DNA from 2 places in the Serratia plymuthica genome. Region 1 is predicted to be linked to the other one. Evidence: predicted binding sites of a transcription regulator. Region 1 holds the regulator's gene; the other holds the start of a gene.

Region 1 (9,190 bases):
AGACCTGCATGGTGGATAAAAGCAGCATGATCGGCGACAACGATCGGGCGAACTATGCCTATGCGCTGGCAAAAAGCGGCCGCTATCAGGATGCTCTCGACGTGCTGAACACCCTGAAAAACCCCAACACCGCCGTCGCGTTGAACTACCGGGGTTACGCCACCCGCAAGCTCGGGCGCACGGATGAAGGGATAAGCTACTATTTAAAATCAGTGGCGCTCGACCCCAACTACCCGAAAGTCCGCGAATATCTGGGCGAGGCCTATATGGTGAAAGGCCGTCCGGACCTGGCGAAAGAACAACTCACGGTGATCCAGTCACTGTGCGGCACCGGTTGCGAAGAGTACCGCGACCTGGCGGCGGCCATAGATCACCATCCCGAATCATAAGGCAGCAAGGCCCGGAGGCGAGCATCAGCAACGACGCAATCCGCAACGAAATCGGCCAGTATCTTTCCCGCCTGTGGCGCTATGGTTTAGTGCTCTCCCACCGGCGGGATATCGCCGACGATTTGGTTCAAGCCACCTGTGTGCGGGCGCTGGAGCGCGCCGCACAGTTTACTCTGGGCTCGCGCATGGATCGCTGGCTGTTTTCGATTCTGCATTCCATTTGGCTGAACGAAGTCCGTGCCCGGCATATCCGTCAGGGGCAGGGTTTTGTCGACCCCGACGATCTGGCCGGCGAGGAAAACGGCGAAGATACGATATGGGCCAATGAGGTGATGCAGCGGGTCAATCGCTTGCCGGAGGCGCAGCGCAATACGCTATTTCTGGTGTATGTGGAGGAGCTTTCTTATCGGGAAGCGGCCGAGGTGCTCGGCGTCCCCATCGGCACCATCATGAGCCGCCTGGCAGCGGCACGTCTACGGCTTGCGAACGACAGCGTGCTGCAACCCCATATCCCGCAGTCAAAAGGAGAACGATCATGAGCTCATACTATACTGCGGATGAACTGCTGGTCGCCTATCTGGATAATCAACTGGATCCCCAGCAACGTCGCAGCCTGGAACAGCGCCTGGTCGACGAACCGGCATTGGCCGACCGTTTGTCGCTGCTGGAGCGCAGCAATCTGCCGTTCAAACAGGCGTTTGCCCCTTTACTGGATGAGGCCCCGGCGCAACGGCTCCAGGCCAGATGGCCACTTGCCGCTCCTGCCCCGCAACGCGGCGTCAGCCGCCGTGCCCTGATTGCCGCTGCCGTCGGTTTTCTGGCGCTGGGTGTCGCGGGCGATCGCGCCTGGCTGCAGGCGAATCAGCCAGAAGACAACTGGCGCGGCCTGGTGGCCCAGTACATGGCGCTCTATACCCCGGAAACGCTGGCGGGCTTCGACAGTTCCCCAGCGCTACTCGCCAGCCAGTTGCAGCATACCGGTGAACGGCTGAACATTGCCCTCCCCGCTCCCAAACTGGCATTGAACGGCGCAGAGCTGAAAAATGCCCGCGTGCTGGCTTACGACGATCGTCGCATTGCTCAGTTGACCTGGCTGGACGCACAATTTGGCCCACTGGCGCTGTGCATCATTCAGCAACCGGGCAAGCCGGAGGCCGCACAAAGCGAACGGCGCCAGGGGATGAATGTGGTGTATTGGGCCGATGGCAGCCACAGCTTTATGCTGATTGGCCATAATCCGGCGGCGGAAATGACCATGCTGGCGGGGCGCCTGCAACGCTCACTTTCCGTCTGAGAGAAAATGGGCGTTGCTCACCGCGCAGGCGTCGGTATAGAGGCTGATTTTCCTCTTTTTTCAGGCGCGCAAACGCTGCCCCTGCCCCCCGTCACATCCTTATCAGCGGAAAAGGGTGCGACTCTCGGCGATTACGCTTAATCATGGTAAAATCGGTTTTTTTACGTACCGGGATATTTGCCATGAACTCAAGCACCCAGGAAAAACTGCTGGCGCAGGCTGAACAACTCTGCCAGCAGCGCAATGTGCGGCTGACGCCGCAGCGGCTGGAAGTGTTACGCCTGATGGCACAACAACCCGGTGCCATCAGCGCTTATGACCTGCTGGATCTGCTGCGCGTGGCTGAACCGCAGGCTAAACCGCCAACGGTCTACCGCGCGCTGGATTTTCTTTTGGAACAAGGATTCATTCATCGGGTGGAGTCGGCCAACAGCTATGTGTTGTGCCATCACTTCGAACAACCGATGCATACTTCCGCGCTGTTTATCTGCGATCGCTGTGCTCAGGTAACGGAACGCACCACCGAAGGGGTCGAGGAAACGCTGCAAAAGCTGGCGAAAGAGTCGGGTTTTGTGCTGCGCCACAGCGTGGTGGAAGCGCATGGCCTGTGTTCAGACTGTGTTGAGGTAGAGGCCTGCGACAGCAAGCATGATTGCGGCGAGCACGATCACAGTATCGCCATCAAGAAGAAATAAATGACGCGGGGTGGGTCAGGCACTTCCCTGTACCTGTGGCCGTGGCGTTAAGGGGATGAAAAACGCCAGGCCGGCTACGGTCGCTTACGGCCACCGTCCGCTGTGGCCCTGCTCGCTACCAGCGATACTTGTTGTGGTCTTCCCAGGATTTAACTTCTTTCTCGGCCGCCTCTTTCTGGTAGCCATAACGTTCCTGGATTTTACCGACAAGCTGTTCGCGTTTCCCTTCAATGACCGTCAAATCGTCATCGGTCAGCTTGCCCCATTGTTCCTTCACTTTTCCTTTAAACTGTTTCCAGTTACCGTCGGCTTGATCTTTGTTCATAGTCTCTCCGTTAACCTGTGCTAAATCAGTTTGACACTGTGCTGACAGGGCGTCTAACCCAGCAATTTTTATGGTCTATTACCGCTAACCAAAGGGATGCCACCCCCCATTAATTTAGCCAGCAACATGATTAAGTGTAGACGCAGATAACGAAAAAATAATAAAAACCAGAATAAAAATCCATTAACAAACATTTAAACAGAAAAATACGCCAACAAACAAAGCACTACCCGAATGGAGCGGCGCTTCGAAATATGTAAGCAAATACAAATAAAAACATAAGATAAATTACTTAATAGTCGGTAAGGCTCACTGGCTTATCACAGCGTAAACCAGGTGCCGTGCAGCCGGTGACGGTGCCAGAACCAGCCCAGCGCAATGCCCCGCAGCGACAGAAACACCGCCAGCGCCAGCCATAATCCGTGGTTGCCTAATACAGGGACGGTAAACAACGTCAGGCCGAAACCGACGGCCGCCACCGCCATGCTGTTGCGCATTTCTGCGCCGCGGGTAGCGCCAATAAACATGCCATCCAGCAGATAGCACCACACTCCCACCAACGGCAGCACCACCTGCCACGGCAGATAATGGCTCGCCAGCGTACGCAGTTCCGGTAAAGAGGTTAGCGCTGCCACGATATGCTGCCCGGCAAAGGCATACACCACCCCAAAAGCCAACGCCACCAGACAAGCCTGGCGACATGCCGCGCGCCACACCTTGTGCAGTTGGCTGTCGTCGCGGGCGCCATAGGCATGACCGGAATGCGCCTCTACCGCGTAGGCAAAACCGTCGAGCGCGTAGGCAGTGAAAGTCAGTAAATTCATCAGCACTGCGTTTACCGCCACCACGTCGCCGCCGAGCCGGGCGCCGAAGATGGTCAGCGAAGCAAAACACAATTGCAGCAACAATGAACGCAACATAATGTCGCGATTCAGCGCCAACAGGCGCCGCAGATTACCGCGCCAGGCCTGGCGCAGCATCGGCGCTGAAATACCGCGTACGCGCATCACCCGCCAGGCAAGCCATAGCCCCAGCAACAACGTGGCATATTCAGAGATGGCGGTGGCTATCGCCGCCCCCTGCACGTTCCAGCCCAACCCCACCACCAGCCAGATATCCAGTAAGATATTCAGCAGATTGCCGATAATCAGCAAGATCACCGGCGCACGCACGTATTGCACCCCAAGCAGCCAGCCCAGAATCACCATATTGGCCAGCGCTGCCGGCGCGCTTAACCAGCGGATCTCGAGGAAAAGCCGCGCCTGCTCCAGCACCGCGCCATCGCCGCCCACGATCTGCAACGCCATGCCGATCAACGGATGCCGCAGCAGCACAATCGCCAGCCCGGCCAATACCGCCATCAGCAGCGGCTGCATAAAAGCGCGCGCCAGTGCCGGCGGATCCTGCGCACCGAGCGCCTGCGCCGCCAGCCCGGTAGTGCTCATGCGCAGGAACAGCAGCAGCATAAACAGGAAGCTGGTAGCCATGGCGCCAATCGCAACGCCGCCCAGATAGGTAGAACTGTCCAGGTGGCCAATCACCGCCGTATCCACCAACCCCAGCAGCGGGACGGTAATATTGGAAAAGATCATGGGCAACGCAAGGCGCCATAGGGCTTTATCAGTATCGCTGGTGAAGGCAGAAAGCAGGCGCATAGTGAAATGTTCCCGTGGATACCCTTCATCTTTCAAGGTGCAGATGTGTTGGCTACGCGCGATCACCCCGGTCACTTACTTGAGTAAGCTCCTGCGGATTCTCTCGCTGGACGCCTTCCCGCGCCTTGAAATCTATTGGGTATTACATTGAAATCAGAAATGATATCGCCCCAGAGCTGGGGCGATTTAAATCAGGGGACGACGTTCAGGCGGGTGGGTTAAATCCAGTCGCCATTGCGGATCACGCCGACCGCCAAGCCTTCAATGGTGAAATTCTGCTGACGCAGATCGACCACGATAGGCTGGAATTCGCTGTTTTCCGGCAGCAGTTCAACCACATTGCCGTGCTTTTTCAGACGTTTGACCGTCACTTCGTCTTCAATACGCGCCACAACCACCTGGCCGTTACGCACGTCCTGGGTTTTATGCACCGCCAGCAGATCGCCGTCGAGAATGCCGATATCACGCATCGACATGCCGTTGACCCGCAGCAGGAAATCCGCGCTCGGTTTGAACAGGGAAGGATCCACCTTATAGTGCCCTTCGATATGCTGCTGCGCCAGCAGCGGTTCACCGGCGGCCACGCGGCCAATGAGCGGCAAACCTTCTTCATCTTCCATCAACAGGCGAATACCGCGTGAAGCGCCGGAGACGATCTCGATCACGCCCTTGCGCGCCAGCGCTTTCAGATGTTCTTCTGCAGCATTTGGCGAACGGAACCCCAGACGCATGGCGATCTCGGCGCGCGTTGGCGGCATGCCAGTTGACGAAATATGATCGCGAATCAGATCATAGACTTCTTGTTGTCTGGTAGTTAATGCTTTCATTCCGCCCCCTGTTTGTTTATACAGTCTTGCTGTGAGTATATACAGGTAAGCGCGGCTTGGGAACCGAAGAATGAATAAAAATCAGGGATTAGCGTCCCCGCCGCAATGAAGCATTCCACTCAGACAAAGTGCTGCCACAGTACAGAACCCCAGACAAACAGCGCCAGTACGATCGTCAGCGTTACCGCCGCCGACCCCATATCTTTCGCGCGGCCGGAAAGCTCGTGGTGTTCCGTACCCACCCTGTCGACAATGGCTTCAATCGCGCTGTTCAGCATCTCGACGATCACGACCAACAGTACCGATCCGATCAGTAAAATGCGCGCTATCGCACCCACATCCAGCCAGATCGCCAGTATGATAGCCAGCACGGTCGCCACCAGTTCCTGGCGGAAGGCGGCTTCGTGCTGCCAGGCAGCAGAAAAGCCTTTGTATGAGTAGCCGGCGGCTTTAATAATACGGGTCAGGCCGGTTGCTTGGTTTGCCATGTTTTTTAGTGCCTTTCACAGAGGTAAGTCATAATTATAGAGCTTGGGTCAGGAAACTCTCCCGGCTCCCGGTTTTCCAACACCACAGATCTGCTACCCGGTTTCTGGTATGCTTGCGGCGCATTGCTAACAAGAGGCTTCACGTTGTTATGTCAGGTTGGCGTAAAATTTATTATAAATTATTGAATTTACCACTCAAATTGTTGGTAAGAAGTAAGGTTATCCCTTCAGATCCGGTCACGGAGTTAGGGTTGGATCCCACACGACCGATTTTGTATGTTTTACCTTATAATTCCAAGGCGGATTTGCTGACGCTGCGCACCCAGTGCCTGGCGCAGGATTTGCCCGATCCCCTCAATCCGCTGGAGATAGACGGCACCGTACTGCCAAGCCACGTGTTTATCCACGACGGCCCGCGCGTATTCCGCTACTACACGCCGAAAGAAGAATCGGTAAAACTGTTTCACGACTATCTGGATCTGCACCGCAGCAATCCGGATCTCGATATTCAGATGCTGCCGGTTTCGGTGATGTTCGGCCGTTCTCCGGGCCGCGAAGGTCACGGCACGCCGCATCTGCGCTTGCTGAACGGCGTTCAGAAATTCTTCGCCGTGCTGTGGCTGGGCCGCGACAGCTTCGTGCGTTTCTCCAACACCGTTTCACTGCGCCGAATGGCGACCGAACACGGCACGGACAAAATTATCGCGCAGAAACTGGCGCGCGTGGCGCGCATGCATTTCTCGCGTCAACGTCTGGCCGCCGTCGGCCCGAGCCTGCCGGCCCGCCAGGATCTGTTCAATAAGCTGCTGGCCTCCAAAGCGATCGAAAAAGCGGTCGAAGACGAAGCGCGCAGCAAGAAAATTTCCCACGAAAAGGCCCAGCAGAACGCCATTGCGCTGATGGAAGAGATCGCCGCCGACTTCTCGTACGAGACGGTGCGTCTTTCCGATCGCGTGCTGAGCTGGACCTGGAACCGGCTGTATCAGGGCATCAACGTCACCAATGCCGAGCGCGTGCGCCAGTTGGCGCAGGACGGCCACGAGATCGTGTATGTGCCGTGCCACCGCAGCCATATGGACTACCTGCTGCTGTCCTACGTGCTGTATCACCAGGGCCTGGTGCCGCCGCACATCGCCGCCGGCATCAACCTCAACTTCTGGCCGGCCGGGCCGATCTTCCGTCGCCTGGGCGCGTTCTTTATTCGCCGCACCTTCAAAGGCAACAAACTGTACTCGACGGTGTTCCGCGAATACCTCGGCGAGCTGTTTACCCGCGGCTACTCGGTGGAATACTTCGTCGAAGGCGGCCGTTCCCGTACCGGGCGCCTGCTGGAACCGAAGACCGGCACCCTGTCGATGACCATTCAGGCCATGCTGCGCGGCGGTACTCGCCCTATCACGCTGGTGCCGATCTACATCGGTTACGAACACGTGATGGAGGTAGGTACCTACGCCAAAGAACTGCGCGGGGCGACCAAGGAAAAAGAGAGCCTGTTGCAGATGCTGCGCGGCCTGCGCAAACTGCGTAATCTCGGCCAGGGTTACGTCAACTTCGGCGATCCGCTGCCGTTGACCGCCTATCTGAACCAGCATGTGCCGCAGTGGCGCGAATCGATTGACCCGATCGAAGCCCAACGTCCAAGCTGGCTGACGCCAACGGTCAACGACCTGGCGGCCAAGATTATGGTGCGCATCAACAACGCGGCCGCCGCCAATGCCATGAACCTGTGTTCCACGGCGCTGCTGGCCTCACGCCAGCGCTCGCTGACCCGCGAGCAGTTGCTTGAGCAGTTGGAGTGTTATCTGCAACTGATGCGCAACGTGCCTTACGCCGGCGACGTCACCGTGCCGACCCAGACGCCGGACGAGCTGCTGGATCACGCGCTGAACATGAACAAGTTCGAGGTGGAGAAGGATAACATCGGCGATATCATCATCCTGCCGCGCGAGCAGGCGGTGCTGATGACCTATTACCGCAACAATATCCACCATCTGCTGGTGCTGCCTTCGCTGATCGCCACCATAGTGATGCATCACCGCCGGGTGTCACGCGCTGAGCTGCTGCGGCAGATCGGCCTGATTTACCCGATGCTGAAGGCCGAACTGTTCCTGCATAACGACAAGGAACAGTTGCCGGAAGTGCTGCGGCCGCTGATCGAGGAAATGATCCGTCAGCAGCTCATCTGCGACAAAGGCGACGATCTGGTGCTTAACCCGGCGCGCATTCGCCCTCTGCAGTTGCTGGCAGCCGGCGTGCGCGAAACGTTGCAGCGCTATGCCATCACCATGTCTATCCTCAGCGCCAACCCGAGCATCAACCGCGGCGCGCTGGAGAAAGAGAGCCGCATCATGGCCCAGCGCCTTTCGGTGCTGCACGGCATCAACGCGCCGGAGTTCTTCGACAAGGCGGTGTTCTCTACCCTGGTGGCGACGCTGCGTGAAGAAGGCTACATCAACGATATCGGCGATGCCGTCCGTGAGCACACCCTGGAGGTGTACAGCATGCTGAGCGATTTGATTACCCCGGAAATCAAGCTGACTATCGAAAGCGTCAGCATGCCGGCGGAAACCAGCGTGCAGCCGGAAACGGCGACAACGGAAGAAAAAGACGAGTAATTGGTTAATAAACAAAAAGGCACCGTCAGGTGCCTTTTTTATTGCCGAAATACCGCTAACCCTGCCAGTAACTCAATGCGATACCGATAAACAACACCAGCCCGACGTAGTTGTTATCCAGGAATGCCTTGAAGCAGGCATCGCGATCGCGGGTGGCGATTTGCTTTTGCTGATGGATAAACAAGGCGCCCGCCAGCAGCAACGACCAATAAAATGCCCCGCTCAGCTGTGCGAGATATCCAACCCACAGCAACAGCAGCAGTGTGGCGAACTGCAGCAGACCGACGATCAGCTTGTCGTAACGGCCAAACAGAATGGCGGTGGATTTGACGCCAATCTTCAGGTCATCGTCGCGGTCTACCATGGCATACAGCGTATCGTAAGCCACCGTCCAGCAGATATTGGCCAGCAGCAGCAGCCAGCAACTCAGCGGCAGCGACTCGCTGACGGCGGCATACCCCATTGGAATACCCCAGCCAAACGCCGCTCCCAGCACGAACTGCGGCAGATTGGTAACCCGTTTCATAAACGGATAGACCCACGCCAGCGCCAGCGCCGCCAGCGATAGCCAAATGGTCATGCTGTTCAGCGTCAGCACCAGCCCAAACGAGACCAGCACCAGCACCACGAACAGGATCTTGGCCTCTTTCTCGCTCACCCGGCCGCTCGGCATTGGGCGCCCCGCGGTACGCTTCACATGCCCGTCAACGGCGCGATCGGCATAGTCATTGACCACACAGCCGGCAGCGCGCATCAGGAACACCCCAAGGACAAACACCAGCAGAATGGACAGCGGCGGCACACCCTGCCCCGCAATCCACAGCGCCCACAGCGTTGGCCACAGCAGCAACAGGCTGCCGATCGGTTTATCGAGGCGCATCAGATGGCTGTAAGCCCGCCAT
Region 2 (9,190 bases), 560 kb from region 1:
TTATCGCGCAGGGGAGGAGGCGATATACCCGTCGTCTTTCAAGCGACAGCGACCCGTTCACCCCAGTTCCTTACTAAAGTCACTGGGGTGAGCGAACTGGCCGCCTGGCTGTAACTAGTTGGGGGGGATTAACGTTCGATGACCTGTGAAACCTGATCGCCGTTGATTTGGCGGTTGTTGCCTTTTTCATCTTTATAGCTGATCAGGCCGGTATCCTGGTCGATCTCGGGTTTGCCCTGAGTCAGGATCATATTGCCGTCTTTGGTCGCCATCACGTAATCGCTGGAGCAGCCCGTCAGACCGGCGGCGATTACCAACGCAGAAACTGCCATTACCCACTTTTTCATCCTGCCGATCCTCAATTATGTATGCGGAAAAGAGCTTTCTTCCAAGATTAGCAAACTCTGGATACCTCGTGTTTCAGATAAGTCCTTATCTTGGTAAGAGAAAGTATGGGGAAAATATGAAGGAGGGATAAAAATGCGAGCGGGAGCGGCTTTCGCATGCTCCCGTGGGGATTACTCGGTTGCCTGGTTTTTTTTACTGCGCATCAGGTTGAGCGCTTCGACGGACATCGAGAAGAACATCGCAAAATAGATATAACCTTTCGGGACATGCACCTGGAAGCTTTCCAGCATCAGGGTGAAGCCCACCAGGATCAGGAACGCCAGCGCCAGCATTTTCACTGAAGGATGGCGATTGACGAACTCGCCGATCGGCCGGGCGGCAAACATCATTACCCCCACCGCAATCACCACCGCCGCCATCATGATAAACAGGTGATCGGACAGGCCTACCGCCGTAATCACCGAGTCCAGGCTGAAGATGATATCCAGCAACATAATCTGCACGATGGCGCCGAGGAAGCCGTTCACTTTGGTATGGTGCTCTTCATCGGACCCTTCGATGGTTTCGTGGATCTCTTTACTGGCTTTCCAGATCAGGAACAGTCCGCCGAGCAGCAGGATCAGATCGCGCGCCGAGACGCTGTGGTCCATCAGGGTAAACAGCGGGTGGGTCAGACGGATTACCCAGGCGATAGACGCCAGCAGCGCCAGACGCATCAGCATTGCACCGGCCAGACCGATACGGCGTGCCTTGTTCTGCTGCGCCTTCGGCAGTTTGGCCACCACCAGAGACAGGAAAATAATATTATCAATACCCAAAATGATCTCAAGAATGGTCAGCGTACCTAACGCTAACCAGGCATTGGGATCCATAATCCAATCGAACATTGCCAAGCCACACCTTAATGAAATGCAAAGGCTGAATTATACGCGTTTATTGATTTGGCGACACTGTTAGCTAAACCTGGCTTAAACAAAGAGGATCATATTAAGAAATGTCTTGCCAATAACGCGGCGGTGAAGTTTTTTTTCAGATAAAAACCGCGCGGCAACGTGAGGATCGGCTGGCCCTGTTCGCCGATGGCCTCGGTCAGCGCCTTGCTGTTGGCCGCCTTGGGCCGCAGTTGCAGTACCTCACCGTGGCGTGCGGTGATCCGCTCCACGTGGCCGAGCACGATCTGGTCCATCAGTTCCTCCCAGTCACGGCGCAGCATCTCTTCTTCAGCGGCGCTCGGGCTCCACAGCAGCGGTGAGCCTATGCGCCGCTGCGCCAGCGGGATTTGCCGTTCGCCTTCTACCGGTATCCACAGTACCCGCGCCAACTTATGGCGCACATGGCAGTTGGCCCAGGTCACGCCGCTGTTGCCGGTAAGCGGTGCTACGCAGACGAAGGTGGTCTCCAGCGGTTTGCCGGCGGCGTCAATCGGGATGGTTTTCAACTCAATACCCAGTTCGGGGAAATCCTGCTCCGGCTTGCTGCCCGCCATGGCGCCAAGGTACAACTCCAGCAGCATGCCCACCCAACCTTTATCGCGTTTCAGATCCTTGGGGATCGGCAGTTGGGCGCGTGCAGCCAGTTCGCCCAGGGTAAAGCCGGCAAGCTGCTGCGCTCGCTCAAACAGCCGCTGTTCGTTTTCCGGCGGAGAGGGGAGAGGGGATAAAAACGCCATAAATACAAGCTCGTCAGGTTTGGTTGAAAAATGTACTGCATTTGTGCACAGCGAATATCAGTGGGAAAAGACACGGGAATAAACGAATAGCAGCATGATTTTTCATGACTTTTTTTATTCCGCCGCACAGTAAACCCATTTCGTCCGCTGCTTGTGCACCTGAAGCCACCGACAATAAACAGGATCTTACACCTATTTATCCACAGATTTGTGGGATAACCCAAATTTTTCCCGATCACTGGTTCGATTTACAGCCTTGACGCGGGCGCTTTTTTACGAAATTGTCCGTTTTGTGCGTAACTCATACGGATAATCTGTGGATAAAAACGATGTTGGTGGATCTTTCGCCAGGGTAAGATCCTTACCGTGCATAGATCACATTTTTACCTTGCCAAAGCCTGTTGATAATAATTTATATCATTGTTTTTATTTAATTAATATTAAATCACTTTTAGCGTCATTTTTGGGTTCACCAGAGTTTTACCGGCTTATCCCTTGAGTTCTTCACACACCTATCCACAGAAAAAGTGAATAAAACCGCCGTGAAATCGGCTCGCTTGTTTATAACTTTGCCATTATCTGTGAGTTATCCCAATGTTATCCGGTTTAGAGTGCTGCAAAGCAGTGGTTTACCGCCTGTAGCTTGTGTGAAACAATCAGGACATCTATGCGAATTTAAGCTATTGAGGTAGTCCGGTGATCGATGATGATGGCTACCGCCCGAATGTTGGTATCGTAATCTGTAATCGTCAGGGGCAGGTCCTTTGGGCTCGCCGTTACGGTCAACACTCCTGGCAGTTTCCCCAAGGTGGGATTAACCCTGGCGAAACCGCAGAACAGGCAATGTACCGTGAGCTGTTCGAAGAAGTGGGGTTGAGCAAAAAGGATGTGCGTATCCTGGCCTCTACCCGCAACTGGTTGCGCTATAAATTGCCAAAACGTTTGGTGCGTTGGGACACAAAGCCGGTTTGTATCGGCCAAAAGCAGAAATGGTTTCTGTTGCAGTTAATGAGCAATGACGCGGATATCAATATGCAACGCAGCAGCACGCCGGAGTTCGACGGCTGGCGCTGGGTGAGCTTTTGGTATCCGGTACGCCAGGTGGTGTCGTTCAAACGCGACGTTTACCGCCGGGTGATGAAAGAATTCGCCGTCACCGTGATGCCGATGCAGGAGCAGGCAACACAGCGGCAGCAGCCCCCCGCTTATCGCCGGAAGAGAGGTTAAGTTAAGCCGACTATGCTCACGCGCTTGCGAGAAATTGTTGAGAAGGTGGCCGCGGCGGCCAGTCTGACAGATGCGCTGGATCTTTTGGTCAATGAAACCTGTCTGGCGATGGATACGGAAGTCTGTTCCATTTATTTGGCAGACAACGATCGCCGCTGCTATTACCTGATGGCGACGCGCGGGTTGAAGAAACCGCGTGGGCGCGCTATCGCGTTGGCATTTGATGAAGGTATCGTCGGGTTGGTCGGGCGCCGTGCGGAGCTGATAAACCTGGCGGATGCGCAGAGCCACCCCAGCTTCAAATACATACCCCAGGTGAAGGAGGATCGTTTCCGATCCTTCCTCGGCGTGCCGATTATTCATCGCCGCCAACTGTTGGGGGTACTGGTGGTGCAGCAGCGCGAACTGCGCCAGTTCGACGAAGGCGAAGAATCCTTCATGGTGACTCTGGCTACGCAAATGGCCGGGATCCTCTCGCAATCGCAGCTTAACGCCATTTTTGGCCAATATCGCCAGACCCGCATCCGGGCGCTGGCGGCATCCCCCGGCGTAGCGGTGGCGGAAGGTTGGCAGGACAGCAGCCAGCCGTCGCTCGATCAGGTTTACAAGGCCTCGACGCTCGATACCGTGAGCGAGCGGGAACGCCTGACGCAGGCGCTGGAAGAAGCCGGCGCGGAATTCCGCCGCTTCAGCAAGCGCTTTGCCGCCAGCTCGCAAAAAGAGAGCGCGGCGATTTTCGATCTGTACTCCCACCTGTTGAACGACGCTCGCCTCAAGCGCGAACTGTTCGCCGAAATTGACGCCGGCTCGGTGGCGGAATGGGCGGTTAAGCAGGTCATTGAGGTCTTTGCCGCCCAATTTGCCAGCCTGCAAGACACTTACATGCGCGAGCGCGCCAGCGATTTGCGCGCGCTCGGCCAGCGTCTGTTATTCCACCTCGACGACACCACCCAGGGCGCTACCCAGTGGCCGGCGCGTTTTGTGCTGGTGGCGGACGAACTGACCGCTACCCTGCTGGCCGAAATGCCGCAGGATAGGCTGGTCGGCGTGGTGGTCCGCGATGGCGCCGCCAACTCCCACGCGGCGATTTTGGTGCGGGCGATGGGCGTGCCGACGGTGATGGGCGCGGATATCCAGCCGGCGCTGCTCAGCCAGCGGCTGCTGATTGTCGACGGTTATCGCGGCGAACTGTTGGTGGACCCTGAACCGGTACTGGTGCAGGAATACCAGCGGCTGATCAGCGAAGAGCTTGAATTAAGCAAACTGGCGGAGGACGACGTCGAGCAGCCGGCCCAGCTCAAAAGCGGTGAGCGTGTCCAGGTGATGCTTAACGCGGGCCTCAGCCCGGAACACGAACAGCTGTTGGGCGGGCGAGTCGATGGCGTCGGCCTGTACCGAACCGAAATCCCTTTTATGTTGCAGAGCGGCTTCCCTTCGGAAGAAGAGCAGGTTGCGCAGTATCAGGGCATGTTGCAGCTCTATCCGAACAAACCGGTCACGCTGCGGACGCTGGATATCGGCGCCGATAAACAGCTGCCTTATATGCCGATCAGCGAAGAAAATCCCTGCCTGGGCTGGCGCGGTATCCGCATCACCCTTGATCAGCCGGAAATATTCCTGATTCAGGTGCGCGCTATGCTGCGCGCCAATGCCGGGACCGGTAACCTGGGTATCCTGCTGCCGATGATCACCAGCCTGGAAGAGATCGACGAGGCTCGGCGTCTGATCGAACGCGCAGGTCGCGAAGTGGAAGAGGTGCTCGGCTATGAAATCCCGAAGCCCAAGCTTGGCGTGATGCTGGAAGTGCCGTCGATGATTTTCCTGATCCCCCATTTGGCCGGGCGGGTTGAGTTTATTTCGGTCGGCACCAATGACCTGACCCAATATTTGCTGGCGGTAGACCGCAACAATACCCGCGTGGCGGCGTTGTACGACAGTCTGCATCCTTCAATGTTGCAGGTGCTGAAGCTGATCGTCGTTCAGGCCAACTCGGCCGGGTTGCAGGTGAGCCTGTGCGGTGAGCTGGCCGGGGATCCTATGGGTGCGTTGCTGCTGGTGGGCATGGGCTATCGTAACCTGAGCATGAACGGGCGCAGCGTGGCGCGTATCAAATATTTGCTGCGGCATATTGAGTTATCCGATGCCGAAGTGCTGGCGCAGCGGGTGCTGAACGCCCAGATGACCACCGAAGTGCGTCACCAGGTCGCGGCATTTATGGAACGGCGCGGCATGGGCGGCTTGATCCGCGGCGGCAAGTAAAGGCCGCTGTTGACTGATTTTTTTACAGAACTTTTCCCTGCCGGCCAGTCCGGAGGCGGTTAAGCTTATGCTATTATCCGCCTCCTCGACTGCGTTGAAAGCAACGAAAAAGAGTGTTTTGGCGCGTTTGGCACCTGCCGCCCCCGGTTGGGGAAGAATAATAGACATGTTGTGGTGATAGATGACCAATAGCTATCTGGCGTTTCCTAAATTTGATCCGGTGATTTTCTCTATCGGCCCGGTTTCTCTGCACTGGTACGGTCTGATGTACCTGGTTGGCTTTGTTTTTGCCATGTGGCTGGCGGTGCGCCGTGCCAACAAACCGGGCAGCGGCTGGACCAAGGATGAAGTGGAGAACCTGCTGTATGCCGGTTTCCTCGGTGTGTTCGTCGGTGGCCGCGTGGGCTACGTACTGTTCTACAACCTGCCGCTGTTCCTGGATAACCCGCTCTACCTGTTTAAAGTCTGGGATGGCGGCATGTCGTTCCACGGCGGTCTGTTGGGGGTGATCCTGGTCATGTTCTGGTTCGCCCGCCGCACCAAACGTACCTTCTTCCAGGTTTCCGATTTTATTGCTCCGCTGATCCCGTTTGGCCTGGGGGCCGGCCGTTTGGGTAACTTTATCAATGGCGAGTTGTGGGGCCGCGTGACCACAGATACTCCTTGGGCGATGTTGTTCCCCGGTTCGCGCGGCGAAGACGTCGCCATTGCCGCCGCCGATCCGCAGCTATTGCCGTTGCTTAATCAGTACGGCGTGCTGCCGCGTCACCCGTCCCAGCTGTATGAACTGCTGCTGGAAGGCGTGGTGCTGTTTATCATTCTGAACCTGTTTATCCGCAAATCGCGGCCGATGGGGGCCGTGTCCGGCCTGTTCCTGATTGGCTACGGCGCATTCCGCATTATCGTCGAAGCCTTCCGCCAGCCGGATGCCCAGCTCGGCCTGTTCGACGGCGTTGTCAGCATGGGGCAGATTCTGTCCGTCCCGATGGTGGTGGCCGGTATTATTATGATGATTTGGGCGTATCGTCGTCGCCCGCAGCAGCAACTCTCGTGAGGAACAAATGAAACAGTATCTGGATTTGATGAACAAAGTGCTCGCCGAGGGCACCCCTAAAGCCGACCGTACCGGCACTGGCACGCTGTCGATTTTCGGCCACCAGATGCGTTTCAATTTGCAGGAAGGGTTCCCGTTGGTGACCACCAAGAAGTGCCACCTGCGCTCCATCATCCATGAGTTGTTGTGGTTCCTGAACGGCGACACCAACGTGGCTTATCTGCGTGAAAACAACGTCAGCATTTGGGACGAATGGGCAGATGAGCATGGCGATCTTGGCCCGGTGTACGGCAAGCAGTGGCGCGCATGGGGCGCTGCGGACGGCCGTCAGATAGACCAGTTGAGCAACGTGCTGAAACAACTGAAACAGGATCCGGATTCACGCCGCATCATAGTTTCAGCCTGGAACGTGGGCGAGTTGGATCAGATGGCGCTGGCACCTTGTCATGCGTTCTTCCAGTTCTACGTGGCGGACGGCAAGCTCTCTTGCCAGCTGTATCAGCGCTCCTGCGACGTGTTCCTCGGCCTGCCGTTCAACATCGCCAGCTACGCGCTGCTGGTACATATGATGGCGCAGCAATGCGATCTCGAGGTCGGTGATTTTGTCTGGACCGGTGGTGATACCCATTTGTACAGCAATCATATGGAGCAGACCCGGTTGCAGCTAACCCGCGAACCGCGTGCGTTGCCGAAGCTGGTGATCAAGCGCAAACCGGCTTCGTTGTTCGATTACCGCTTTGAAGACTTTGAAATCGAAGGTTACGATCCGCATCCCGCCATCAAGGCGCCGGTTGCCATCTGATTTTGGCCGCATAAGTTATCCCCAAGGGCGCACGGGTTGCGCCCTTACTTTTTTCCCCTCTGCCTTGGCCCTGTTTGCGTTCCGCTTCGCATTTTATTTTGGTCTGTTGCCTGTTGCATCGAAAGGTTGCGCAGAGCGCTTGAACCTGAGTAAACCCTGCTTCCCCGTTTTGCCGCCTTGATTACACTGGCCGCCATGAACGACAACCTGATTTTCAATATCAAAGGCCAGCGCGGCATGACGCTGATTGAACTGCTGGTGGTGATCACTCTGGCGAGCATGCTCACCGGCTGGGGCGTCAGCCATTGGCGCCATTATCAGCAGAGTCTGCGGCTGGAACATACCGCTCAACAGTTGCTGGCGTTTCTCACCCGGCTGCAGGCGGACGCCAACTGGCGTAACCGCACGGCGTTGCTGTGGTTTAAAACCGGCGATCCCTGGTGTATCGGGAGCAATCAGCCGCTTTCGGGGTGTGAGGGGCATGGCGATGAGCTGTTCAGCCCGCATTACCGGGATGTAAGGCTGGCAGCGCACACCCAAAAGGAGATGGGATTTTATGGATTACGCAATAACGCGCAGGCTGGGCATATTGTGCTCAGCAACGGTGCCGGCAGCCTGCGATTGGTGCTGTCCGCCAAAGGCCGGCTACGCCTGTGCAGCGAGGATGTAAGCATCCGGGGTATTACGCCATGCCAGCCCTAGAGCGCGGATTCACGCTGCCGGAGGTGATGCTGGCGCTGACGTTCGGCAGCCTGATTATGCTGGCGGCGGCTAAAACCTACCCGGTGTTGCGGCAGCACAGTGTCGATGTCGGTCGGCACTATCGACTGGAGTCGGTACTCCGGCAGTTGGCGTTCGGCATCGAGAAAGATCTGCGCCGCGCCGGTTTCTGCGCCGGTAACTGCCGCGGGCGGGCATTACTGATTGACCATGCGTCCGGGGAGGCGGCGGGCAGTTGTGTGATCGTCGCTTACGATATCACCCGTAATGGCCGTTGGGAGACGCTCGGCGCAGATGCCGGATATTTTGGCTACCGGCTGCGGCAGGGGGCGCTGGAAGGGCAACGTGGCGTAACCCACTGCCACGGCACGGGTTGGGAGCGGTTACTTGATAATGACGAAGTGCGCATTGAAACTTTCAGCGTCAAATCGGTCGCGGGCAGCGGCGGCAAAACTTGGGTGCTGCTGTCGCTGGCCGGGCGTTCGAAGGCGGATGACGCTATACGCCGCAGCCTGAACTGGGCGATTAACATGGCCTCGCTACCATGAGTGCGGTGGGGCAGCATGGCGGCAGCACGTTGGCGGCAGTGATGCTGCTGTTGGTGATGGGGCTGATGTTGTTGAATGCCCAGCACCGCCAACTGGATAGCGCTTTGCTGCTGGCCGCCGATCAACAGCGCTATCTGAAGGCATACAACCAGGCCGCTTCGGCGCTCAGTTGGGGCGTGGCGCAGTCCTGGCCCCGCAACCGGTTAGGCGCCAACGGCTGGTGGTGCCGGCAAACCGCAGAGCTGCGCGCCTGCGCCAAGTTGTCCGCCCAGGCGGGGATTGTGCTGGTGCGGGGGGAGGGGGCGATGAGTGAAGGGGAGCCGTTGCGATTATATCAATTGACCAAACCGGATGGCGCGGGCGGTACCTTTGCGCTAAGGGCGGAAATCGGCGGTTGGCTGGATTTTTGCCCCGAAAAACGGGAAGCGGACTGTGCGGATTAACGTTCGTGTGGCTCCCGCCGCAGGGCTATGGCGCCAACAGGGGTTCAGCCTGCCGGAAGTGCTGATTGCCGCGTTGCTGTTCGCGGTGTCGCTGCTGGGACTGTTACAGTATCATCAGGT

The links. The regulator LexA, encoded in region 1, represses DNA repair genes until DNA is damaged. The targets are predictions, from matches to a motif close to TNCTGTATGTACATACAGNA.
Region 2: a site for LexA is predicted at 2,051-2,070, ahead of mutH (DNA mismatch repair endonuclease MutH). Genes of this name have one in related genera too.

What each region holds. Positions count from the first base shown of each region.
Region 1 covers NZ_CP068771.1:3,970,397-3,979,586, reverse strand. The annotation lists gene JK621_RS18575 (tetratricopeptide repeat protein) at 1-389, shown strand, start outside; gene JK621_RS18570 (RNA polymerase sigma factor) at 440-928, shown strand; gene JK621_RS18565 (anti-sigma factor family protein) at 925-1,683, shown strand; gene zur (zinc uptake transcriptional repressor Zur) at 1,866-2,378, shown strand; gene JK621_RS18555 (CsbD family protein) at 2,494-2,703, opposite strand; gene dinF (MATE family efflux transporter DinF) at 3,024-4,358, opposite strand; gene lexA (transcriptional repressor LexA) at 4,577-5,185, opposite strand; gene JK621_RS18540 (diacylglycerol kinase) at 5,305-5,673, opposite strand; gene plsB (glycerol-3-phosphate 1-O-acyltransferase PlsB) at 5,823-8,288, shown strand; gene ubiA (4-hydroxybenzoate octaprenyltransferase) at 8,344-9,190, opposite strand, start outside.
Region 2 covers NZ_CP068771.1:4,525,695-4,534,884, forward strand. The annotation lists gene JK621_RS21080 (YgdI/YgdR family lipoprotein) at 129-347, opposite strand; gene JK621_RS21085 (TerC family protein) at 519-1,235, opposite strand; gene mutH (DNA mismatch repair endonuclease MutH) at 1,331-2,017, opposite strand; gene rppH (RNA pyrophosphohydrolase) at 2,714-3,244, shown strand; gene ptsP (phosphoenolpyruvate--protein phosphotransferase) at 3,257-5,503, shown strand; gene lgt (prolipoprotein diacylglyceryl transferase) at 5,685-6,557, shown strand; gene thyA (thymidylate synthase) at 6,565-7,359, shown strand; gene JK621_RS21115 (prepilin peptidase-dependent protein) at 7,555-8,061, shown strand; gene JK621_RS21120 (prepilin peptidase-dependent protein) at 8,049-8,627, shown strand; gene JK621_RS21125 (YgdB family protein) at 8,624-9,070, shown strand; gene JK621_RS21130 (prepilin-type N-terminal cleavage/methylation domain-containing protein) at 9,060-9,190, shown strand, end outside.